Regions from separate parts of the Paenarthrobacter sp. TE4293 genome, predicted to be linked through region 4. Evidence: predicted binding sites of a transcription regulator. Region 4 holds the regulator's gene; each other region holds the start of a gene.

The links. The regulator LexA, encoded in region 4, represses DNA repair genes until DNA is damaged. The targets are predictions, from matches to a motif close to TCGAACANNTGTTCGA.
Region 1: a site for LexA is predicted at 2,938-2,953, ahead of QF015_RS19000 (shikimate dehydrogenase). Genes of this name have one in related genera too.
Region 2: a site for LexA is predicted at 1,874-1,889, ahead of QF015_RS03820 (Y-family DNA polymerase). Genes of this name have one in related genera too.
Region 3: a site for LexA is predicted at 3,769-3,784, ahead of QF015_RS03845 (LexA family protein). Genes of this name have one in related genera too.

Annotation. Positions count from the first base shown of each region.
Region 1 covers NZ_JBNJRY010000010.1:130,845-136,274, reverse strand. The annotation lists gene QF015_RS19005 (bifunctional sugar phosphate isomerase/epimerase/4-hydroxyphenylpyruvate dioxygenase family protein) at 46-1,926, opposite strand; gene QF015_RS19000 (shikimate dehydrogenase) at 1,926-2,840, opposite strand; gene QF015_RS18995 (IclR family transcriptional regulator) at 2,983-3,753, opposite strand; gene QF015_RS18990 (MFS transporter) at 3,958-5,295, shown strand; gene QF015_RS18985 (FG-GAP-like repeat-containing protein) at 5,386-5,430, opposite strand, start outside.
Region 2 covers NZ_JBNJRY010000002.1:84,633-90,062, reverse strand. The annotation lists gene QF015_RS03825 (tetratricopeptide repeat protein) at 1-1,377, opposite strand, end outside; gene QF015_RS03820 (Y-family DNA polymerase) at 1,951-3,249, shown strand; gene QF015_RS03815 (uroporphyrinogen-III synthase) at 3,281-4,438, opposite strand; gene cobA (uroporphyrinogen-III C-methyltransferase) at 4,451-5,430, opposite strand, start outside.
Region 3 covers NZ_JBNJRY010000002.1:92,215-97,644, reverse strand. The annotation lists gene QF015_RS03865 (GMC family oxidoreductase) at 1-1,746, opposite strand, end outside; gene QF015_RS03860 (hypothetical protein) at 1,895-2,326, opposite strand; gene QF015_RS03855 (dihydrofolate reductase family protein) at 2,504-3,100, shown strand; gene QF015_RS03850 (hypothetical protein) at 3,122-3,553, opposite strand; gene QF015_RS03845 (LexA family protein) at 3,798-4,229, shown strand; gene QF015_RS03840 (hypothetical protein) at 4,211-4,636, shown strand; gene QF015_RS03835 (alpha/beta fold hydrolase) at 4,660-5,430, opposite strand, start outside.
Region 4 covers NZ_JBNJRY010000009.1:48,887-54,316, forward strand. The annotation lists gene priA (bifunctional 1-(5-phosphoribosyl)-5-((5-phosphoribosylamino)methylideneamino)imidazole-4-carboxamide isomerase/phosphoribosylanthranilate isomerase PriA) at 1-284, opposite strand, end outside; gene QF015_RS17575 (hypothetical protein) at 330-488, opposite strand; gene hisH (imidazole glycerol phosphate synthase subunit HisH) at 489-1,238, opposite strand; gene hisB (imidazoleglycerol-phosphate dehydratase HisB) at 1,235-1,861, opposite strand; gene QF015_RS17590 (histidinol-phosphate transaminase) at 1,908-3,026, opposite strand; gene QF015_RS17595 (LysM peptidoglycan-binding domain-containing protein) at 3,104-3,463, opposite strand; gene lexA (transcriptional repressor LexA) at 3,810-4,553, shown strand; gene QF015_RS17605 (ATP-dependent DNA helicase) at 4,575-5,430, opposite strand, start outside.

The sequences.
Region 1 (5,430 bases), on a different contig from region 4:
CTCCTTTCGGTTGATGTGTTCTCTCGATGGCTCAGGGCAGTGGGCTTACACCCGGTGGAGCGAGTCGTATTGGACGGCGTGCCGTACCGGGGCGTTGGGCGCCCCGTAGCCGTCGTAGTCGCCGCGGCGTTCCACCATTTCGAAGAACACACTGCCCACGGTGGCGGTGTAGAAGTGGAGGAATTCGCCGTTGGCGTCCCGGTCATACAGGAGGTTGAGCTCCTTGAGGGTGGCCAGGAAGCCGGGTTCGAGATCGAACCGTGCATCCAGGTCCTCGTAATAGTTGGCCGGAATCTGCAGGAACTCCAAGCCACGATCGTGGGCGGACCGGGCCGTGGCCACGAGGTCGTCCACGGCGAAGGCAATGTGTTCCTGGTACGTTTTGCGTGCCGTTTCCTGGGCTTGCTGGGCCGGCGCCAGGTTGAGGACCAGCCTGACCGCACCGTTGCTGGTCTTCATGACCTGCGAGCGGACCAGGCCGCTGGGGCTCGGGACTTCGGCGAACGGCTGGGGTTCCAAGGCCAGTGCACTGGTGTAGAAGAGGACTGCCTCGTCGAAGTGTTGCCACGGCTGGGCGAGGTTGACGTGGTCGATGACCGCGTTCCGTTGCGCGGCTGAGTGCTCCAGCCCCTCCCCAAACTCGTGCGTCCAGGCGGCGGTGCCGTCCGGGCTGCCCTGGCACAGGAAAATCTCGGTGGAGTCCGGCGCCGAGATGCCTTGGAAGACTTCCTCGTCGGCCTGGACCTTGCGGGCCACCACGGGAGCCTTGAGTTGCTGGGCGCGAGCGGAGGCAATGACTGGAGAGTCGACGTCGAACCCCAACGCGGCGATCGCCGGTTCCGTGTGCGATGCCGCTTGCTCGTTGATGATCACGCGGGCCTGGCCCATGGTCCAGAGCTGGACGTCCTTGGTGCGGTGGCGGCCTTCGAACTCGAAGCCGAGCTGGCCCAGGAGCTTCTCCAGCTGCGCGGTGTCGTCGGCCTTGACCTCGGCGAAGTTGAAGCCGGCGGGCTCGTTCACCTTGGGCAGCGTGGCCAACTCCATGGGATAACGACGGCGGGACGCACTGCCGTTGCCCGCGGCGGTCTCAGTTTCCAAAGCGGTGCCGGCGAGCCATTTGGCGCTCTGCTCCTCCAGCCAGATCAGGGATCGCATGGCATCCACGGCGGTGCGCTCGGTATCGGACTGGCGGAAGACGTCGTTGAAGACTTCCAGCGAGACCGGTCCTGTGTAGCCAGCGCGGACAACGTGGCCCATGAACTTGGCGAGCTCGAACTGCCCTTCACCGGGGAAGACGCGGTAGTGGCGGCTCCAGGAGAGTACGTCCATGGAGAGCTTGGGTGCGTCGGCAACCTGGACGAAGAAGATCTTCTCCGCGTTGATGTCCTCGATCGGCGCTGTGTCCCAATCGCGGGACAGGATGTGGAACGAGTCCAGGCAGGTGCCGAGGTTGGGGTGGTCCACCATCTCCACCAGGCGGTACGCGTGTTCGTAGTCGTTGACGTACTTGCCCCAGGCCAGCGCTTCGTAGGCAACTTTGACCCCGTGGTCCCCCGCGAGTCCGGCCAGTTCGGCCAGCTGCTCGGCCCTGAGGTCATCATCATCAATGGTGGCCGTGGCGACGTTGGAGCACACCAGGATGGTGTCCATGCCAAGGCGTTCCATGAGGTTGAACTTGGCCTCGGCGCGCTTGAGGTTGGCCTCCAGCAGGTCCTGGGTGACGCCGTCGAAGTCGCGGAACGGCTGGTAAAGATCCAGGCCCAAGCCGAGGTCCGCGGCCATTTTCCGCACGTCCTCCGGGCTGTGGGGGGACGTGACCAGGTCCTGTTCGAAGATCTCGATGCCGTCGAAGCCCGCGATGGCACAGGCCTGCATTTTCTCCTTCAGCGTGCCGGACAGGCAGACCGTGGCGATACCGGTGCGCATCAGTTGTCCGCCTTCGCCAGCTCGGGTCCGCGCGCCGCCGCCGCATCTTCCACGGCGATGAGCTCGAGGAAGTGTGCCCGCATCCGTTCACGATCAGCTTCGCGTCCGGTGATGAGCTGGAAGGCGTCTGCCGCCTGGCCCACCGCCATCCGGCCGCCGTCGAGGACGTCACAACCCTTGGCGCGGGCCTCCCGGACCAGCTGCGTCTCGATGGGACGGTAGACGATGTCCGCAACCCAGTGGCGAGGTTCCAGCAGTTCGATGTCCAGGGGAAGTCCGGGGTGAGCCGCCATTCCGATGGGAGTGCAGTGGACCAGGCCGTCGGCCAGGGGCATGATGCCGCCCAGATCCGTGGTGCTTCGCGGGGTAACGGTGGCTGCCGGGAAGAGTCCGCCGAGTTCTGCGGCACGTTCGGCAGCGCGGTCAGGGTCCATGTCCACGAGGTCCAGCGTGGTGACACCGGCCGTGAGGAGCGCATAGGCGACGGCGGAACCGGCACCGCCCGCACCCAGCTGGACCACGCGGTCAAGTTTGGCGTTCGGCAGACCGGTGGCGAGCGCAGCGCCGAAACCGGAGAAGTCTGTGTTGTGGCCGATCAACCGGCCGTCCTTAATCAGGACTGTATTGACGGCACCCAGGCGCGCGGCGTCGTCGGAAATTTCGTCGAGGTGTCCCAGCACCAGCTGCTTGCAGGGGTGCGTGATGTTGAGGCCGTTGAAGCCCATGCGCTGGGCTGCGGTCAGGAGATCCCCGACGGCGGTGGCCGGCAACGCGAGTTCCAGCAGGTCGATGGGGCGGTACAGCAAGCGAAGGCCCTGCACATCGGCTTCGCGTTCATGCATGGGCGGCGTGAGCGAGGGCATGACGCCTTCGCCTATGAGGCCCACCAGAACGGACTCGGCTCGGTTGCTCATCCTAAAGCTCCTTTGACTTCAGCACCGCGGGCTTTTGGCGCTTTTTCGGAGCGCCGCTTGACCGGGTGTTATCGAGGTTACTACAAGTGTTCATATTCCGCACGCTTGTTCTTATCGCGAACGTTTGTAAGGGATTGGCCAGCTAGCGCCGGGGCAGGCGGGCCGCGAGTTCCGCCGCGGCTTCCTGCAGGGTGGGCACATGGGCGATGAGCTCCTCCATGGCGAGGCGGAAGACCGGCACCGCCACGGCGATGGATGCGAAAGCGTGGCCCTGCGAATTGAGGACCGGCACGGCGACTGCGCGCATACCGATCTCGTTCTCCTCGTCCATGACCGCGTAGCCCTGCCGGCGCACCTGCTCGATTTCCTCACGGAAGGCGTCGCGGTCGGTGATGGAGCGCTCCGTGAGGGGATCCAGGGGCAGCTCCTCCAGGAGGCGTTTCCGCTCGATCTCCTCCTCGAAAGCCACAATGGCCTTGCCCACCGACGTGGTGTGCAGCGCCCCGAGGTGGCCGGGGTCGCTGGTGACGCGGAAGGTCTTGGGGCCGTCCACTTTGTTGACCGTCAGGTGGTGGTTGCCGTCGCGCACGGACAAGATGGTGGCCTCATGCGTGCGCTCGGTGACGCGCTGCAGCACCGGCAGCGCAGTGGCCGCGAAGCCGTGGTGGTTCGATACCCGCTGGCCGAGCTGGAAGACGCGCAGACCAAGGTGATAACGGCGACCGTCCGGCTCGTAATCCACAAAGCCGTCACGCGTCAGGGAGCCCAGCAGGCGGTAGGTGGTACTGAAGGGCAGGCCGGCGCTCCTTGCCAGATCGGCCGCGCTGGCACCACGCGGCTCGTCTCCCAGAAGTACCAACAAGCCCAGGGCTTTGCCGACCATGTCGGTCTTTGTGTCCTCTTTCACACTCATAGCTCGATGCTCTCACATCGTGAGAGCTATTTCTAGATGGTGGTGACATCTCTTGACAAGTGACCCCACTCACAGCCACTATTGCTGTATTGCACAAGTAGCTCTCACCATGTGGTTACTTTCGGGATGATCCGGCCGCACCCTCGCTCTGGTCTTCCCACAGAAGCTAGATCCGCGACATCGTCGTCACAGAAGGAACCTCCCATGAGCCAAACAATGCCGTCAGCGACGCCAGGCACTGAAAACACCACCGGAACACCCAAAAAAGCCGCGCTTGCCAGCTTCCTGGGCAGCGCCGTTGAGTACTACGACTTCTTCATCTTCGGCTCGGCCGCAGCCTTGATCTTCCCGCACGTTTTCTTCCCGTCCGCCGACGCCAACGCGGCCATCATGTCCTTCGCGACCTTCGGCTTTGCGTACGTTGCCCGCCCCGTGGGCGCCGTGATCCTGGGGCACTTCGGCGACAGGATCGGCCGGCAGAAGGTCCTGATGTTCACCTTGGTCCTGATGGGTGCGGCCACCTTCGTCATCGGTTGCCTCCCGGACTTCAAGACCATCGGCTGGTGGGCACCCGTCCTCCTGGTCCTTGCCCGTCTTTGCCAGGGCCTCTCGGCCGCCGGCGAGCAAGCCGGTGCCTCCTCCATGACGTTGGAGCACGCTCCTGACAACCGGCGTTCCTTCTTTACCTCGTGGACCCTCACCGGAACGCAAGGTGGCCAGATCCTGGCAGCACTCGTCTTCATTCCCGTCGTGGCACTGCCCGATGAGATCAAGTACGGCATCGGTTGGCGCATTCCGTTCTGGCTCAGCGCAGTCGTGGTGATGGTGGCCTACTTCATCCGCCGCACCCTGCACGAGCCGCCCGCATTCGCTGAAGCCAAGAAGAACAACGAGATCTCCAAGCTCCCTGTTGCCGATCTGCTCAGGCTCCACTGGCGGGACGTCCTCCGCGTGGTTTGCTGTGCATTTATCGCCGCAGTCAGCACCGTCTTCGGCACCTTGGCCATCAAGTACGCCCAGGATGTTGCCGGCGTCAACAGCACCATCACTCTCTGGTTGGTAGTTGTAGCCAACGTGGTGGCACTCGGAACCCAGCCACTGTTCGGAATGCTCTCTGACCGGATTGGCCGGAAGCCCGTCTTCATCTACGGGGCCATCGCGAGCGCCATCATGACTCCGGTCTTCCTGCTGACCCTCGAGTCCGGCGCAGTGCCCCTGATGTTCCTGGTCTCGGTGGTGTACTTCTCGTTCGGTTATGCCGCCGCCAACGCAGTATGGCCGTCCTTCTACGGGGAAATGTTCAGCACCAAGGTCCGCTTCTCCGGCCTGGCCATCGGAACCCAGCTGGGCTTCCTGATGGCAGGGTTCGCCCCGGCCATTGTGACCGCCCTGGGCGGAACGAAGCCTGGCGGATGGGTCCAGATCTCGATCTTCACCGCCGTGATCTGCGTGATCGCAGCCGTCTCCGCAATGACGGCCCGCGAATCAGCCAAGACGCCCACTGCGGAGCTCGGCCTGCCCAAGCAAGCACAGCACGCCTGACACTGACGCTCCAGCCCGTTGACCGGGCCCGGAGAAGCAAAAGGCCCGGAATGTCACCTGACATTCCGGGCCTTTTGGCGCGGCGAACAATTACCGCGGGTCCAGCGCCACAGGTTTGAAGGCGCCACGGCCCGT
Region 2 (5,430 bases), on a different contig from region 4:
CTCCAGTGCATCAGCGAAACGACCCTGACGGATCAGGATCTCTGCGGCGAGGGAGGCGCGGCGTTCAGCCTCGCTTTGGGCCAGATCGCCGCCGATCCAGCCATCACTGTGCTGGGCTGCTTCGTCCACACGTCCGGCCAGCACGAGGCTGTAGACCAGATCTGTGGTGTGGGCATGAGTTCGGGGGGCCAGGGAAGCGGCCCGTGCATGCGCGGCCGCGGCCTCGTTGTGCCTGCCGAGTTCCCCTTCGTATACTCCGGTCAGCCCCCACGCGGATGCCAGGGTCTGATCGAGCTCGAGAGCGGTTCTGCATGCATCCAGTGCCTTGGCGAAATCGCCCGCCGCAGCAAGGCATTTCGCAGCTTCCAAATGGTACTCAGGCATGTGGGGGTCAACGTCCAGAAGCTCAGCGTACGTTGATATCGCGGCGGCCAGATCTCCGGATTGCTTGTGGCACTGCGCGAGGTTGTAGATCAGGACCGACCTGTGAATCGCCACTTTCTCGCCGGTCAGTGTCAGCTTGTCGATTCCCCAGCGAAGGAGCCGGACTGCTTCATCCACGTTGCCTTGACGAAAAAGGATGAGCGCGAGCCCGTTCCGGTTGAACACCTCATCGAAAACGACGTTGTCATCTTCCCGGTTGTCCGGCATCAGATCTTGAATGATGGCGTAGGCCTGATTCAGCAGCGCTTCACTCCGCTCAAGGCTCCTCAACCCGGCCGGGTGGTGCCGGGCGTACAACATGGCTTTCCCATAGAGAGCTCGCACGGCGTCGAGCGGTTCCCCGGCATCGCTCCAGCGGTCGTAGTAGAACTCGGCCTGGATGGTTGCATCCATCATGGCGCTGGCCAGGGCCAAAAGGTTCCACACGCGTGGTGACTGATCAACCTCTTGCAGCCTTTGCCCCAGAGCCAGGGCAGTCCAGGCATCACCCGAGTTGACGTAGTCAAACGCCAGGGATGCCAGGCGGGCGGCGTTTTCGGTCAGGGACGGCTCTCCAAGCAGGGCGAGCAATGCTCGCTCTTCTTCCTCGACCGGGACAACAGCTGCCCGGTTCAGGGTGTCAACTTTCATCTGGACGGACCAGCCGCAAACCCGGACTGCGACATCAAGGAAGTCCCGGCTCGCTTGGTCCATCTCAAGGGCGTCCACCACCACGATTTCCACTGGCCCATGCGTCCGCTCGATGTACTGGGCAATCTTTATGTAACTCCGCTGGGCTCTCTGCTGCTGAAAGAAGCGGATCTGCTCACTCGATGTTGCCGCGTCCGTCAGGCTGGCTGATCCAGCCCTGACCTTTGCCGACAAGGTGGTGTTCAGCGGGTAGAGGAGGCGAAGACTCTGTGAGAGTTCGTCCGGGTGCGCGGAAGGAGTCAATCCGAAATTCCGGAGTATGGCCTTGACGATGCCAAATGAAATAGGGGAATTGTGTGATGCGCTGACGCAGAACAAGAAAGGTCCTTAGATATGAAAAGGCAGGGGTGCCGGCTCTGAACCGACACCCCTGAAGCGGGAACTAGAGTGTTGCTTTGCCGCCGTAAAGGACCGCGAAATCGATCTTCTGTTCCTTGGGCTTTTCGATCTTGAGCTGCACTGATTTCCCCAATCAATAAATGAGTACAGCCTGCTGCTGTGCTCCGTAAGGAAGCTAACACACATTTATTGACCGTCAAAGTCATATGCTTGTTGATTTTTTTTGGATCACTCATAGCCCTCGCCGTGCCGCACTTGGCGGACTTTGGGGCACATCTTCCGCTTCCTTGCGGCGGGAGATGTGGGGGATCCCGTCCGCGCTGCTTCATGCCCTGGTGGAGCTCCTGGATGCAGGGGGCAGGTGTGTTTTTGTCGGTGGGCGGCGATACAGTGAGAGTATTCGAATATATCTTCGAATGCATGGCGTGTCCTGCGTACGAATGTGGGCGGGCGTGCTACAGCCAGTCAAGGAGGGGAATGTCCAAGCCAGCACTGATGCATCGGATGCAGGAGATCGCCCACGTGGATATCAACTGCTTCTATGCGTCGGCGGAGCGTGCATTCAACCCGGCGTTGGAAGGCAAGCCGCTGATCGTGCTGTCCAACAACGACGGCTGTGCCGTCACCAGGTCGCCGGAGGCCAAAAAGCTGGGGATTGGGTTGGGGGAGCCATGGTTCAAACTTGCTCCGCGGGCCAAGGAGTGGGGCCTTATTGCTCTCTCAAGCAACTACGAACTGTATGGCGACATCAGTTCGCGTGTCATGGAACTTCTGGCCCGCTACTCGGCGTGGCAGGAGGTCTACTCCATCGATGAAGCATTTCTCGGCGTGAAGGGCCGCCCGGAGGACCTGGTGGAACTGGGACGTACCATCAAAGCTGCGTGCCAACGTCATGTCGGCGTGCCCGTGTGCGTGGGAATCGCGCGCACCAAGACCCTGGCGAAGCTGGCCAATAAATGGGCCAAACACAACCCGGCTTTCAAGGGAGTGTGCCGCTGGGATTCGATCCCTGAGGCCCAACGCGAAGCGCTGATGGCGCGGCTCTCCGTGATTGAAATCTGGGGCGTTGCCACCAGGCTCACCAAACGCCTCAACGCCATGGGTATTTTCTCCATCCTGGACTTGGTCCGGGCCGATCCCGTGGCGTTGCGGGACAAGTTCTCCATCGTCATGATGCGCACGGTCCTGGAACTGCAGGGTACCCCGTGCATCCCCATGGAAGAGGAAAGGATCGGGAGGGACCAGTTGATCTTCTCCCGCTCCTTTTCTACGCCCATCACGAGGACGGCCCAGCTGCGGCAGGTGCTGAGCGTCTATGGCCAGATGGCCAGTGCCAGGCTGGCCAAGCATGACCTCCAAGCCACGTTACTGACTGCCTTCGCTGCCACTTCCTTCTATAACCCGAACGACAAATCGTTCCCCAGTGTTACCGTCAGACTGCCCATGCCCACGTCGGATCCCGTGCTGCTGACGAAGGCCGCACATGCGTTGGTTCCCAAAATCCAGGAAGGCGTGAAATACGCCAAAGCCGGGATCATGGTCACAGACCTTCGCCCCAGCGGAAACCAGAAGCCCTTGGAGATCTTCGAGAACCGCCATGAGGAGCGCGGAATCGGCCCGCTACTGGAGCAAGTCAGCAAGCGGTACGGCCGCGGTTCCATCGGGTTGGGCCACGCGGGCATCAAGGGTGGACCGGATTGGTCCATGAAACGTGACATGCTCAGCCCCCGGTACACCACCCATTGGGACGAGCTTCCCTTGGTGAAGGCGGCTTAGCGGGGTGACCCGAGGCCGGTTGGCTCGAAAGCTAGGCGCGGAGCCGGTAACCGCGCTTCACCACGGTTTCCACCAGCTTGCCGTCCGGGAGGGAGGACCTGAGCCGGCTCACTGTCATGTCCAGGGCATGCACGGAACCACGCAGGTCCAACAGATCGGAGAGCGCTTCACGGGACAGGACAGCTCCACCCGCACCAAGCAGCGCCCGCAGCAGCAAGAGGGGAGCCGGTGCAAGGTCCACCACTTCACCGTTGATCCGCAGGCAGCGCCCGCGCAGTTCGATGGTGGCGCTCCTGGTTTCCAACCGGCGCACGTGGTTCAGGGACAGGTGCTCGGTCACCAGGCGGATCAGCGCGCCCATGCGGTAACGGTCCGGGATCAGCGGCGCCAGACCGGCGTCGACCAATGGTTGTGCGGTGACCGGCCCAACAGCGGCAACCGTCACGGGGCCCTTGAGGGCCTCGATGAGCGGCCGGTAGAGGCCCATTTCGTGAGCCGTGCTCCACATCGCGTCTACGGCAGGTGCGCTGGTGAATGTCAGTACATCCAGGTTGCCGCCCACCACTGCCTCGATCAGGCGGGGCAGCTTGTCTTCACCGTCGGGCTTCACCCAGCGGTAGGGGGTCACCGTCAGCACGGTGGCGCCGGACATGCGGAGCCGTTCCAGCTGGCGGACATCCGTGTAGCCATGCAGCTGCACGGCCACGGTCTTGCCGCGCACGCCTTCGGCCAGGAGCATGTCCACCAAGGTGGCGGTGGTTTCGTCACTGCTGATGCCGACGTCGGCAAGACCTGCAGCGCGCACGGCGCCGCGGGCTTTGGGCCCACGGACGAACATGCGGCAGGCAGACAAGGCTTCCAGGAGTTGTTCACCGATGCCGAAAGAGTCAGCGGCCTCGCACCAGCGCCGCATGCCGTAGGCCGTGGTGGCGATGCAGATGTCCGGCTTGGCAGCAATGATGGTGCGGGTGTCCTCAATGAGGACCATGTCTTCCTGGACCGGGGCGATCTTCAGGGCGGGGGCGTGCAACACACTTGCGCCGCGGCGTTCCAATGCCTCAATGAGGTCACGGGAACGGCGGTGCGAGGTGACGCCGATGCGGAATCCATCCAGCGGCGCGTCGGCGGCTTCGGCAACTTCCGGAGCGGCAGCAGCGTCGTGGACTTCGATGGCACGTGCAACAGTCATGTGTTCTTACCTTCAGGCTTCAAGAAGCGAAGCCGCCAGGCGGCTCAGTTCAGCGGATGCTTCAGCATGATTTCGGTTGGCTTCAGCCACACGGACCACCTCGCCGATGACCAGCACAGCCGGGTTGCTGCAACCGGTGGCTGCTGTTTCGATCGTACCCAGATCGGCGATCGTGGTGCGCTGACCCGGTCGGTAACCACGTTCCACCACGGCCATGGGCATGTCCGGATCCATGCCCGCCCGGCGCAGGCCTGCCGCAAGTTGGGGAAGGGTTCCGATGCCCATCAGGACCACAATCGTTCCCCCCAGACCGGCAAGGTGGGTGTGTTCCTTCTCGGTCAAGGGTGCATGGCCGGACACAACGGTGAACATGTGGCTCACTTCGCGGTGCGTCACCGGAATCCCGGCTGCTGCGGGAACAGAAATGGCACTGGTGACACCGGAGATAACCCGCACCGGGACTCCGGCGGCAACACAGGCGGCCACTTCCTCGCCGCCGCGACCGAAGACGTACGGATCGCCGCCCTTGAGCCGGACCACGTTCCTGCCCAACAGTGCAGCTTCGACCATGAGCTTCTCGATGTCACGCTGCGTCACCTTGTGGAGGCCCGGTTGTTTTCCGACATCCACCAGTTCAGCAGATGTCAGGTCCGCCAACTCCTGGTACGGGGCCAAACGGTCGTAGAACACGACGTCGGCATCCCGCAGGGCGTCCACGGCACCCACCGTGAGCAGATCCAACGCACCAGGACCTCCCCCCACCAGGGTTACCTGCCCTTCGGCCCCTGGAGCAGGCTCAAACGCCACAGGGATGCCGGCGTCGCGGCAGCGTTCCACCAGCGGAAGCCAGCCGGCCCCGCCGTCGTCCACTACTGCCACCAGGAACGGGCGCTCCGGGAGTTGACCGTCCGCAAGCGTACCCTCAGGGGTGCTCAGCCGGAACACGGTGGCGCCGGCGGCCTGGTAGCGGCGAATGGCTTGGCGGGCAGACT
Region 3 (5,430 bases), on a different contig from region 4:
CGCACAGGTACGCTCAGCGAACGCGGCAATGGTCAGCGACGGGTTCGCACCCACCGGCCCGGGCATCGCGGCCCCATCCACGACGAACAATCCCGGATACCCGAACACCTCGCCGTAGGAATCGCAGACGGCCTCACCTGGGTGCCGGCCGGAGGGAGCACCTCCGATCGGGTGGACCGTAATGACCCGCTTGGCCCACCAGAGGGGGTTGTCAATGAAGTCCCCGTCCAGGTCCTGGGAAATCGACTCCATCGTTTCGCGGACACGGCCGAAGTACTCCTTGGACGTGGCCATGGTCCACGCTATGGCGAGCCTTCCGTCGCGAAGGGTCATGACGCCGTCGGGAATGTCCCTGCCCATCCCCAGCATCGGCACCGAACTGGACGACAGCCGGCCGTCACCCAACGCGGCGGCGAGGTCGGCGGACACGTTGGACCGGCCGGCGTCGAACAGCCTGTCTTTGAGCAGTTGCCCCGCAACCTTCGCCGTCCGCTTGACGGTGGTTCGCAGTTGGGCTGTCTCGATGAGCCAGTTCATGAAAGCCGGATACCCGGCGTCCTCCACATAGAAGCCGCGGCCATCGCCGTCGTCGTCGTGGGCATCCGGAACCCTGATCGCGGTGGTGATCACCGGCCCCTTGCTTCCGGTGAGCGTTCGCACGCCCGGCCGCGAGCCGTTGGTGGGGGGAGTCTTTGCACCCATGATGAATGTCAGGAGGTCGCCGTTGCCACTGAAACGGGTGCCCAGGGCGTCGCTGAGGCCGGGAAGCGAGGCGCGGTTGCGCAGCAGCAGGAAATTGGTGCCGAACGTGCCCGCACCCAGGATGAGCCGGCGGCAATGGATGATGCGTTCGGTGAGGAGTTCGCCCTGGCGATCCGGACGGTGGACCACGTACCGGACTTCGTAGCCTCCGGCCTGCGTTCCGGCATTCAGCGGCCGGATTCCGCGGACGTCATGGAACGTACGGACGTCGGCGCCCTTGGAGGCTGCCGCTGAAACGTAGTTGTGGTCCAGCGTGTTCTTGGCGCCGGCATTGCACCCGATGTCGCATTCGCCGCTGAGAGTGCACGTAGTCCGCACCGTGGCGGGGCCATGGATGCTGCCGTAGCCGGGCAGCGGCAGCGCGTGGTTGGTCCGTGGCTCCGTGTCCGGTGCGGGGGAGAACGTAATGGCAAGGGGCGGGCGGCTGATGGAGAGGCCCAGGCTCGCCGCGGACTGCTCCATGGCCAGGGTCTTGGCCGTGTCCTTGTAGGGGTAGGGGACAGGCTGGAGCATGGCTTCGGCAGCGTCATAGTACGGATCGAGGTCTGCCCGGGTGAAGGGCCAGTTCTCGTAGCCGCCTCCGGGGATGGGAGATTCGTTGACGAACCACTTCTCGTCCTTGCGCAGCAGCACATTGGCGTAAATCAGCGAACCGCCGCCCAAGCCGCTGGACACCAGACCCTCGGTGCCACGGAACGTCCACGCATCGAAGAGCCCGTACAAGCCGCGGTCCGGGTCCCAGAAGTTCCGGCCCATCTCGGAGGGAGAGCGGGCGAAGCTGCCCGGCGGGTACGGTTTGCCGCGCTCCATGAGCACCACGGATTGCCCGGCTTCGGCCAGCCGAAGAGCAGCCACCGAGCCGCCGAAACCGGAACCCACCACCACGACGTCGACTTTTTCGATCCCATTGCCCCGGTGGCGTGGCGGATCAGAAGCGGGCTCAGACCCCGCATCCCCACTGTTCCCGGTCCCCAGACGACCCATGGCCGTTCCTCTCAGAGGAGAGCTGACTACATAGCTGCAGGTGACGGTGCCGGGCGTGGCCGGGCGATGCCTCCGCGGACTATGGGGCTTATGTTCCCACCGGGCAGGGCATCTGTAAATGAGGTGGAGTAACCGGATTCAGGAGGCGTTAGGCAATGCGGGCGTAGATCATGTCGAAGTCGTGCTCCAACGGGCCGCCGGGGTAGGTTCCGCGTTCCAAACGGGCAGTGATGGTGGTGCCGTCCTCGCTGAAACGGCCAACAAAGCGCTGGGGCCAGTCCGGACCGTCCCGAAAAAGGGTCCAAACATTATCCTTGAGCGTCATGTCGAAGATCCGGGCAACGCCCCGCGAGTCGAAATAGTGCTGCTGGAATGCTCCATCCGAGCCCGTGGCGCCAATGATGCTGACCGCGTTGGGATACTCGGGCCGCTGGACAGTGGAGCGCTGGATGAGGAAGCCCCCGTCCTCCAGCCATTCGAACGTCGTCCGGCCGGAAACTTCTTTGCCGGGGACTGTCGTGTCCCACTCGCCGACCAGGATGTTCAGTTGCTCCAACGTGGGTTTTGGATCGCGCGCCATGGCCTTACTCTCTTTCGCATCTTCGCGCCGGTAGACAGCTTCAGGGTAAGACTCGTCCGTTCCGCCGTACAGGTCCGCCGCCTGGGGTCGGAGGGTGACTTTGCTGTCGTGGCCGGCGCGGGGTGGTGCCCGGGGTGGAAGCTAGGCGCCCCGGGCGGACGGTGGCAGGATGGGCGCATGAGTCGAGTCACCTGTGATCTCACTGTTTCCCTTGACGGATTTGTTGCCGGACCCCACCAGAGCCCGGAAGAGCCGCTGGGGAAGCGTGGCGAGAGCCTGCACCGCTGGCAGTTCGAGGAGCGGGAGGCCAACGCCGCTGAGATCGCCGGCATTCTGGAAGCCGGGGCCTACATCATGGGCCGGAACATGTTTGCCGGGCCGGGGGCCGATGTGTGGTCTGAGGACTGGCGGGGTTGGTGGGGCGAGGAGCCGCCGTACCACGCACCCGTGTTCGTCCTCACCCACCACAGCCACGAACCGCTGGAGATGGAGGGTGGCACCACTTTCCACTTCGTCACCGATGGCATCGAATCGGCGTTGGCACAGGCCCGGGAAGCCGCCGGGGACAGGAATGTGGCGATTGCCGGTGGAGCCCACACTGCCCGTCAATATCTCTCGGCCGGCCTGATGGACGAGTTGCGGCTTCACATCTCGCCCGTGATCCTGGGCGGTGGCGAGCGATTGCTCGAGGACATGGGCGAGCTGAAGCTTGAACCGATCGACGTGCGCGGGACCGGCCTCGTCACCCACGTACGGTATCGGGTGGGGCACTGACATCCCGGCGTCGTCGGGGCATTATGGCCGGCGCGTGACCCTCCGCGTCTCGCGGAACTCCCCCGGCACCGTGATCGCGCCTTTCGGGGCGGCAACTGTAATGCGGTTCTTGGTGACACTGGTGACTTTATGACCCAGCTGCTCCGCGTACTCGACGATCGGTCGCGAAGCAGCCCTGTTCCGGACAATGGCGACGAGCACGACCGTGAGGAAGGCGCAGGTCACCAGTCCAGGCACCAGGATGGCGAAGACCGGGCTGATGATGCCGGCCAGGAAGAGGGCGGCACCGAGGAACCACAGCGCGATGGAGGAAAACATGTACGCGAGAACCACCTTCCCGGACCGTGCGTGTACAGCCTGCGCGCGGGCCAGTTCTTCCGGATAGCGTTCTCTGAAAACGCGTGTAATGTCCGCGCTGAGCGCGTCAGCCACATCTTTGCCCCTGGGGGTCATGGTTCTCCAATACGCGATGCACGGACCTGTCGCGGCAGCAGTGGGCGCCGGATCCAGCGACTGTAGTTACCTTGGGTACCAGCCAGGAAGGTATTCCCTTGGCCTTCCCCAAAAGTACTCGCCTTTCGCTTGGAGGCCTGAGCAACACCACCCGTGTCCCGGGCATCGGCTCGGTGGGTGGCCACAATGTCCGTCATCCGCTGTACACTCGAGTATCGAACATATATTCGAATAAAGGTGTGTTGTGGGCGTGATCGTCGGCCCCCGCGTGATAGATGCGGGCTTTTCCCTGATGTCAGTACTGCTGGCACCCATCCCGGTGGCAGCCGGGTATCCATCGCCTGCACAAGACTATTTTGATGGCCGGATCGACCTGAACGAGCACCTGATCAAGGACGTGACCAGCACTTTTGTGGTGAGGGTGACGGGGCAATCCATGGAGGGGGCCGGGATCAGCGACGGTGATGAGTTGATCGTCAACCGAGCGCTGGAGCCCAAGGACGGGTCCGTCGTCGTAGCTGTCCTCGATGGTGAGCTGACCATCAAAAGGCTTCGCATCACGCCATCCGGGGTGATCCTCCAAGCGGACAATCCACGGTACCCGGATATCCGTGTGCCGGCCCTTTCCGAGCTCACCATCTGGGGAGTTGCCACCACGTGCCTGCATCACATCTGACCAGTGCACATCTGCGCGGGCCGATTCCCGATGCGCTCTGGCAGCAACTCGGTGCTGAATTTGGCCTGCCGGGCCTGGAGGCAGTCCGCGGACGGCTGTCGCAGCTGCACGAGGATCCAGAGCCGGTGATGCAGCGGTTGGTGCGCGTCTTCTCGGCGGATGGCACGTACTGTCCGGGCTTCCAGTTCCGCGAAGACCTGTCATTGCACCCCGTGGTGCTGCGCCTGTTTGAACGGGCGATGTCCTTGGGGATTGCCCACAACTACTTTGCGGCCTGGATGGTCACCGTGTGTCCCGCCCTGCGGGACAGCAGGCCGGTGGACCAACTGGACCGCCTGGCGCCCCATGTGTTGATGGCTGCCCTGGAGCGCTCCTTCGGTTCCGGAGCAGGTGAAAGGCGCACTTGAAGATCGAATGCCCGCGTTGCGGGTCAGGGCGTCCGGCTCCTCGTCAGGGCGGCAACCAGTGCAGCCCAGCGTCTTTCTGCGTCAGCGGATACCTGGGGGTAGTGGTTGCCCGGAACCGTCACTGAGGTCCACGCGCGCCCGGATTTTTGTGCTGTGAGCACTGACTTTTGTGTGGACGCCGGCAGGACCACTTCATCACTGTCCGGGGCAATGACAATGACGGGGCCTGCGAAGGTGGGTGCGTCCGGTTCGCCACCGTGTGGAGCCAATGCAGGAAAAGCAAAGCGGGCCTCCGCCCACGTGCGGAACTCCGGGTCGTCCCCGTGCAGCAGAAGATGCTGGTGCAGGTCAATGATGGGGGACAGGGCAACCACCCGCCTCGCTTGGAGGTGCGCCGCGAGTTGAAGCCCGATCCAGGCACCAAAACTAACGCCGAGGATGGATACGGCAGAGGTGGGGCTACTCTTCAAGAGCCCGGCAACCGCATCAGCAGAAGACTGAACGGCTCCGTCCCAGTTATGCCAGGCCTGCTCTTGAAAGGCGACGCCGAACCCTGCGGAGCCAGGGTAATTCACCATCAGTAGGTCAAAACCCGCATCAAGGAGTTTGCGATACGTGCCGCCAAATCTCAGATCATCGAGCTCGTGACTGTCAGGACCTCCGTGCAGGCAGACCAGGAGTTCCCCGGCGCCAGGTTGCCGACCTTGAACGTAAACGCACGGCAGGCCCGCCAAGGTGAGGTGAACAGCCCGCAGATCGACCCGTTCCGAGGCGATCCCGGCAAACACCCCGCG
Region 4 (5,430 bases):
AGTGATTCGTCATCGCGCAACCCCCCGGACAGCTCCACCTTGACGTTCAGCTGCGACACGACCTCACTGATGAGGCCGGCGTTGTTGCCCCGGCCGAATGCGGCATCGAGGTCCACCATATGAACCCACTCAGCACCGGCATTCTGCCAGTTCAGGGCTGCTTCCAGGGGTGTTCCGTAGCTGGTTTCCGATCCGGCTTCTCCTTGCAGGAGGCGGACTGCCTGGCCGTCGACAATGTCGACGGCGGGGAGAAGTTCCAGAACGGACTGGGCGGAGGTGGTCATGTGGGTCCTTGAAGTTCGAGGGGGACGCGGGCTTCGGTGACCGGTTCAGTTACCGGGCAGCGTCAAGAGGTAGGCGGCCAGCAGGGACATCCCGGCCAGCGCATAGAAGGAGATGGAAACCCAGCGGGGCTTCTTCTGCTGATGGAAGGAAATGCCGCCGCCGACCAGCACACCGGCAAGGCCCATAAGGACTACAGACCACATTCAGGCGGTACCGCTTCCCGTTGATTCCGCAGCTGTGGCGGGCTTCTTCAGGCCATCGACCCAGTTCTTCAGGAGCCGCGCACCGGCGTCCCCTGATTTCTCCGGGTGGAACTGCGTGGCGCACAGCGGGCCGTTTTCCACGGCGGCGATGAACCGTGCACCGTGCTCGGACCACGTCACCATGGGCGGGGCCATGCGGGGCTGCACGACATCGAAATTCCAGTCCTGCACACCGTAGGAGTGCACGAAGTAGAAGCGCTCCTGTTCGACGCCTGCGAAAAGCTTGGAACCTTCGGGGACGTCTACGGTGTTCCATCCCATGTGCGGGACCACGGGAGCCGGAAGGAGTTCAACCTTGCCGGGCCACTCAGCCATGCCTTCGGACTCGGTGCCGTGCTCGACACCGGCTTCGAAAAGGACCTGCAATCCGACACAGATGGCCAGCACAGGGCGGCCTCCGGCGACGCGGCGTCCGATCATGCGGATGCCATCCACGGCCTTGAGTTCCTTCATGACCGTCTCGAAAGCCCCAACCCCGGGAACGACCAATCCGTCAGCGTTAAGCACATCTTCCGGCTTGGAGCTCAGCACCACGTGCGCACCGGCGCGTTCAAGCGCCCTGACGGCTGAACGGACGTTGCCCGAACCGTAATCGAGCACTGTAACCGTGGGCTTGCCCTCCGGGGACTCAGGCTTGACCGAAGCAATGGCGTCGGTCACGGCGCCGTCCCTGAGGACCTGGCCACTCACAGCGCCCCCTTGGTGGAAGGAATTCCCTCGACCCTGGGGTCGGATTCCACGGCAGCACGAAGTGCCCGGGCAAAGGCCTTGAACTGCGCTTCCACAATGTGGTGGGGATCGCGGCCGGCCAGAACGTTCATGTGCAGGCAGATTCCGGCGTGCAAAGTAATGGCCTCAAAAACGTGGCGCGTCAGGGAACCCGTGAAGTGTCCACCGATCAGGTGGTACTCCTGGCCCGCCGGCTCTCCGCCGTGCACCAGGTACGGCCGGCCGGAAACATCCACGACGGCGTGGGCCAAGGCTTCGTCCAATGGAACCGTGGCTTCGCCGAAGCGGCGGATGCCGGCCTTGTTGCCCAAAGCGGTGCGCAGGACTTCCCCGAAGGTGATGGCAACGTCTTCCACGGTGTGGTGGGCATCGATGTGCGTATCACCGGTGGCCTTGACCGTCATGTCAATCAGGGAGTGCTTGCACAGCGCCGTCAGCATGTGGTCATAGAACGGCACGGAAGTGCTGATGTCCGAGACACCGGACCCGTCGAGGTTGATCTCCACCAGGACGGAGGATTCACTGGTGGTGCGCTCCATGCGCGCGGTGCGGGCAGCGGACGGCGTAACGCCGGTTTCGCTCATTGGGACGTCCTTATACACGAAGAGTGGGGTGGGTCTATCAACAAGTTTAGGCGGGCTGGGACGCCGGGCTGTCCAACAGCGCTTCGAGCGCCTCAAGGAAGGCCGTGGTTTCCTTCTCGGTTCCAGCAGTGACCCTCAAGTGACCTGGAATACCGACATCGCGGATCAGCACGCCCGCGTCCAGCAGGCCCTGCCAGATCGCGTGCGGATTCTCCAACCCACCAAAGAACACGTAGTTGGAGTCCGAAGCCGCAGGCTTGAGACCCATGCGCAGGAGTTCGGTCACAATGCGGTCGCGTTGGACTTTGATGTCTTCGACGTCGGCCATCAGCGCCTCGCGGTGGTTCAGTGCCGCCAAGGCGGTTGCCTGCGTCACGGCCGACAGGTGGTAGGGAAGGCGGACCAGCCGGATGGCATCGGTGACTTCGGGGGCGGCAGCCATATAGCCCAAGCGGGCGCCCGCAAGCGCGAAGGCCTTGCTCATGGTGCGCGAGACAATCAGACGCTCGCGTCCAGGCAACAACGTCAGGGCGCTGGGCGTGTTGTCGTGGGCGAACTCGTGGTACGCCTCGTCCACGATCACTATGGCCTGGCTGGCTTCGCCGGCCTCGTACACAGCCTCAACAACATCCAGGCCCAGGCCCGTTCCCGTGGGATTGTTGGGCGAACACAGGAAAACGATGTTCGCTCCGGTTTCGCGCACCTGCGCCGCAGCGGAGGCCGCGTCCAGGCCGTAGTCGTCAGCCCTGACTCCGCGGAGGTATTCGGTATCCGTGCCGCTGGCCAGGAGCGGGTACATGGAGTACGTGGGAGGGAATCCCAGGGCCTTACGACCGGGTCCGCCGAAGGCTTGGAGGATCTGCTGCAGAACCTCATTGGAGCCGTTGGCCGCCCAGATGTTATCGGGGGTGAGACTGTGGCCAAGATACTCAGCCAAGGATGTGCGGAGCTCCGTAAACTCCCGGTCCGGGTAGCGGTTGAGTCCAGTGGCCGCGGCCGCGACAGCTTCCGTGATGGCCGCCTGGACATCAGCGGGGACGCCATGGGTGTTCTCGTTGACGTTGAGCAGAATAGGGACATCAAGCTGCGGTGCGCCGTAGGGGCTCAATCCACGCAGGTTGGTCCGAAGGGGAAGTCGGTCAAGTCGCTCAAGCTGGTCACTCACCAACCCAGTTTAAGGGGCCGCCGGGACTGCCGACTAACTGTGACGCCGGGCCGGCCGTTCCACGACGACCGAATGGCCTAGTTTGCGGGCACGAACAGCTGCTGACCGGGCTGGATACGCCCTCCGCGAAGGTCGTTAAGCTGGATGATCTCGGCAATGACATCCCGGGGATCACGCTCAGGAGCAGCTGCGCCTGCGATACCCCACAGCGACTGTCCCGGCTGTACAGTCACTGTCACAGCCACCGGCGGCCGGAGCTGCGCCTGCGAGTCCGAGGCTTTTGCCGGCGAGGTGATGAAACCGGCAAGGCTCAGGAGCGCAGCCACCAGCAGCATGGCAGGAATCCCGAAGAAGACGATCCGTCCCCGCCGGGTGAGACGCAGGCGCACAGGTGCCTGGGTGGTGCGAAAATCAGCGAACGTAGTGATTGCGGACATGAGCTGAGCCCTTCTGAGCTATTGCCTTGCGCCGGGTCCCGGTACATGGCTGCCAATTCTGTGTGTTCCCTCCCCCGGCACCGGATGTTCGAACATCGAGTTCGAACATCCAGCTCCACGTTCGGATTTATAGAACACATATTCGAACCTTGCTAAGACATTTTTAGCACTTATCAACGAACGGTGTCGAGACTCGCTAGAACAAATGTTTGATAAACGCCTGTGGCTGCCCTACGTTTGAGTGAAGAAACAGCACTGTTTCAGTGGAACAGGAGGGTCTGACATTTTTTACGGACCCGACAACCCCGGGCACACTCCGGGGCGGAATGGAAAGGCATTGGCGAACATGGCAGCGAAAGCCACCGGCGGCGGGGCACCCCTGCGGAGCCAACAGCCTCAGAAGAGCCCCAAGAGCCTGACCGTTCGGCAGAAAAAGATCCTGGAAACCATCCAGCGGTCCGTCAATGACAACGGGTACCCACCCAGCATGCGCGAAATCGGCGACACCGTGGGCCTGGCAAGTCTGTCGAGTGTTACGCATCAGCTTTCCCAGCTGGAGAAGCTCGGTTACCTCCGCCGGGATCCCAAGCGCCCCCGGGCCATGGAAGTCCTCATGCCGTTGACCCTCGATGGCGGCCCCATCCCGGGAGTGGAAGCACCCACGACTCTTCGCAGTACCGGTGGCCTTGCCGTGACCGAGCTCGCCAGTGCCAGCGACACCGCCATGGTCCCCCTGGTAGGACGCATCGCGGCCGGCGGTCCCATCCTGGCCGACCAGACGGTGGAAGACGTGCTCCCTCTGCCCCGGCAACTCGTCGGACACGGCGAATTGTTCATGCTGAAGGTCGCAGGTGATTCTATGATCGACGCCGCGATTTGCGACGGCGACTGGGTGGTTGTCCGACGACAGAACGACGCCATCAACGGTGACATTGTTGCCGCGCTGCTGGACGACGAGGCTACGGTCAAGACTTTCCGCCAGCGCGACGGCCACACGTGGCTGCTCCCCCAGAACACCCAGTACGAACCCATCCTTGGCGACCAAGCCACCATCATGGGCAAGGTCGTGTCAGTCCTGCGTTCCCTTTAGGGAGACAGACGGCCCCCTGGCCTAGGAGGCCTTGGCTGACCCCAGGCGCTCCAGTACTCCCCGCACCACTGCCCGGTCCGTCGTCGCCCAAAATGGCGGCAGGGCGGCCCTCAGGAAGCCTCCGTAGCGCTCTGTCGAGAGCCGCGAATCAAGCACTGCCACAACCCCTTTGTCCCCCGTGGATCGGATCAGGCGGCCTGCGCCCTGGGCCAACCGGATAGCCGCGTGCGTGGCAGACACGGCCATGAATCCGTTTCCTCCCGACTGGGCCACAGCGCGTGAGCGGGCAGTCATCAGGGGGTCGTCCGGACGCGGGAACGGAATGCGGTCGATAACCACCAGACGGCAGGAGCCGCCGGGAACGTCCACGCCCTGCCACAGCGACATCGTGCCGAACAGGCAGGTATCGGGTTCGTCGGCGAACTGCTTCACCAGGGCTGCCATGGTGGACTCACCCTGGCAGAGAATGTCGACGTCGAGGCGCAGCCGCATGGCATCGGCCGCCTCCTCGGCAGCGCGCCGCGACGAAAAGAGGCACAGCGCTCCCCCTCCGGAGGCGCGGATGAGGTCTTCCAGCTCATCGAGGGCTTCGGGAGAGGTGCCCCGGCCGGGCTTGGGCAGATGCTTCGCCACATACAACACCCCCTGTTTGGGGTAGTCGAACGGCGATCCAACATCGATTCCCGTCCAGCTGGGGGCGCCATCGCCGATCAGGCCCAGACCACCGGCTGCCGGTTCAAAAGCCGAGCCGATCGCCAGCGTTGCCGAGGTGAGTACCACGGTATGACCGGCAAAAAGGCCTTCACGCAGGCGTCCTGCCACACTCAGTGGTGCGATGTTGATCAGCGCAGGGGCGGTCTCGTCGGGTTGCGAGTAG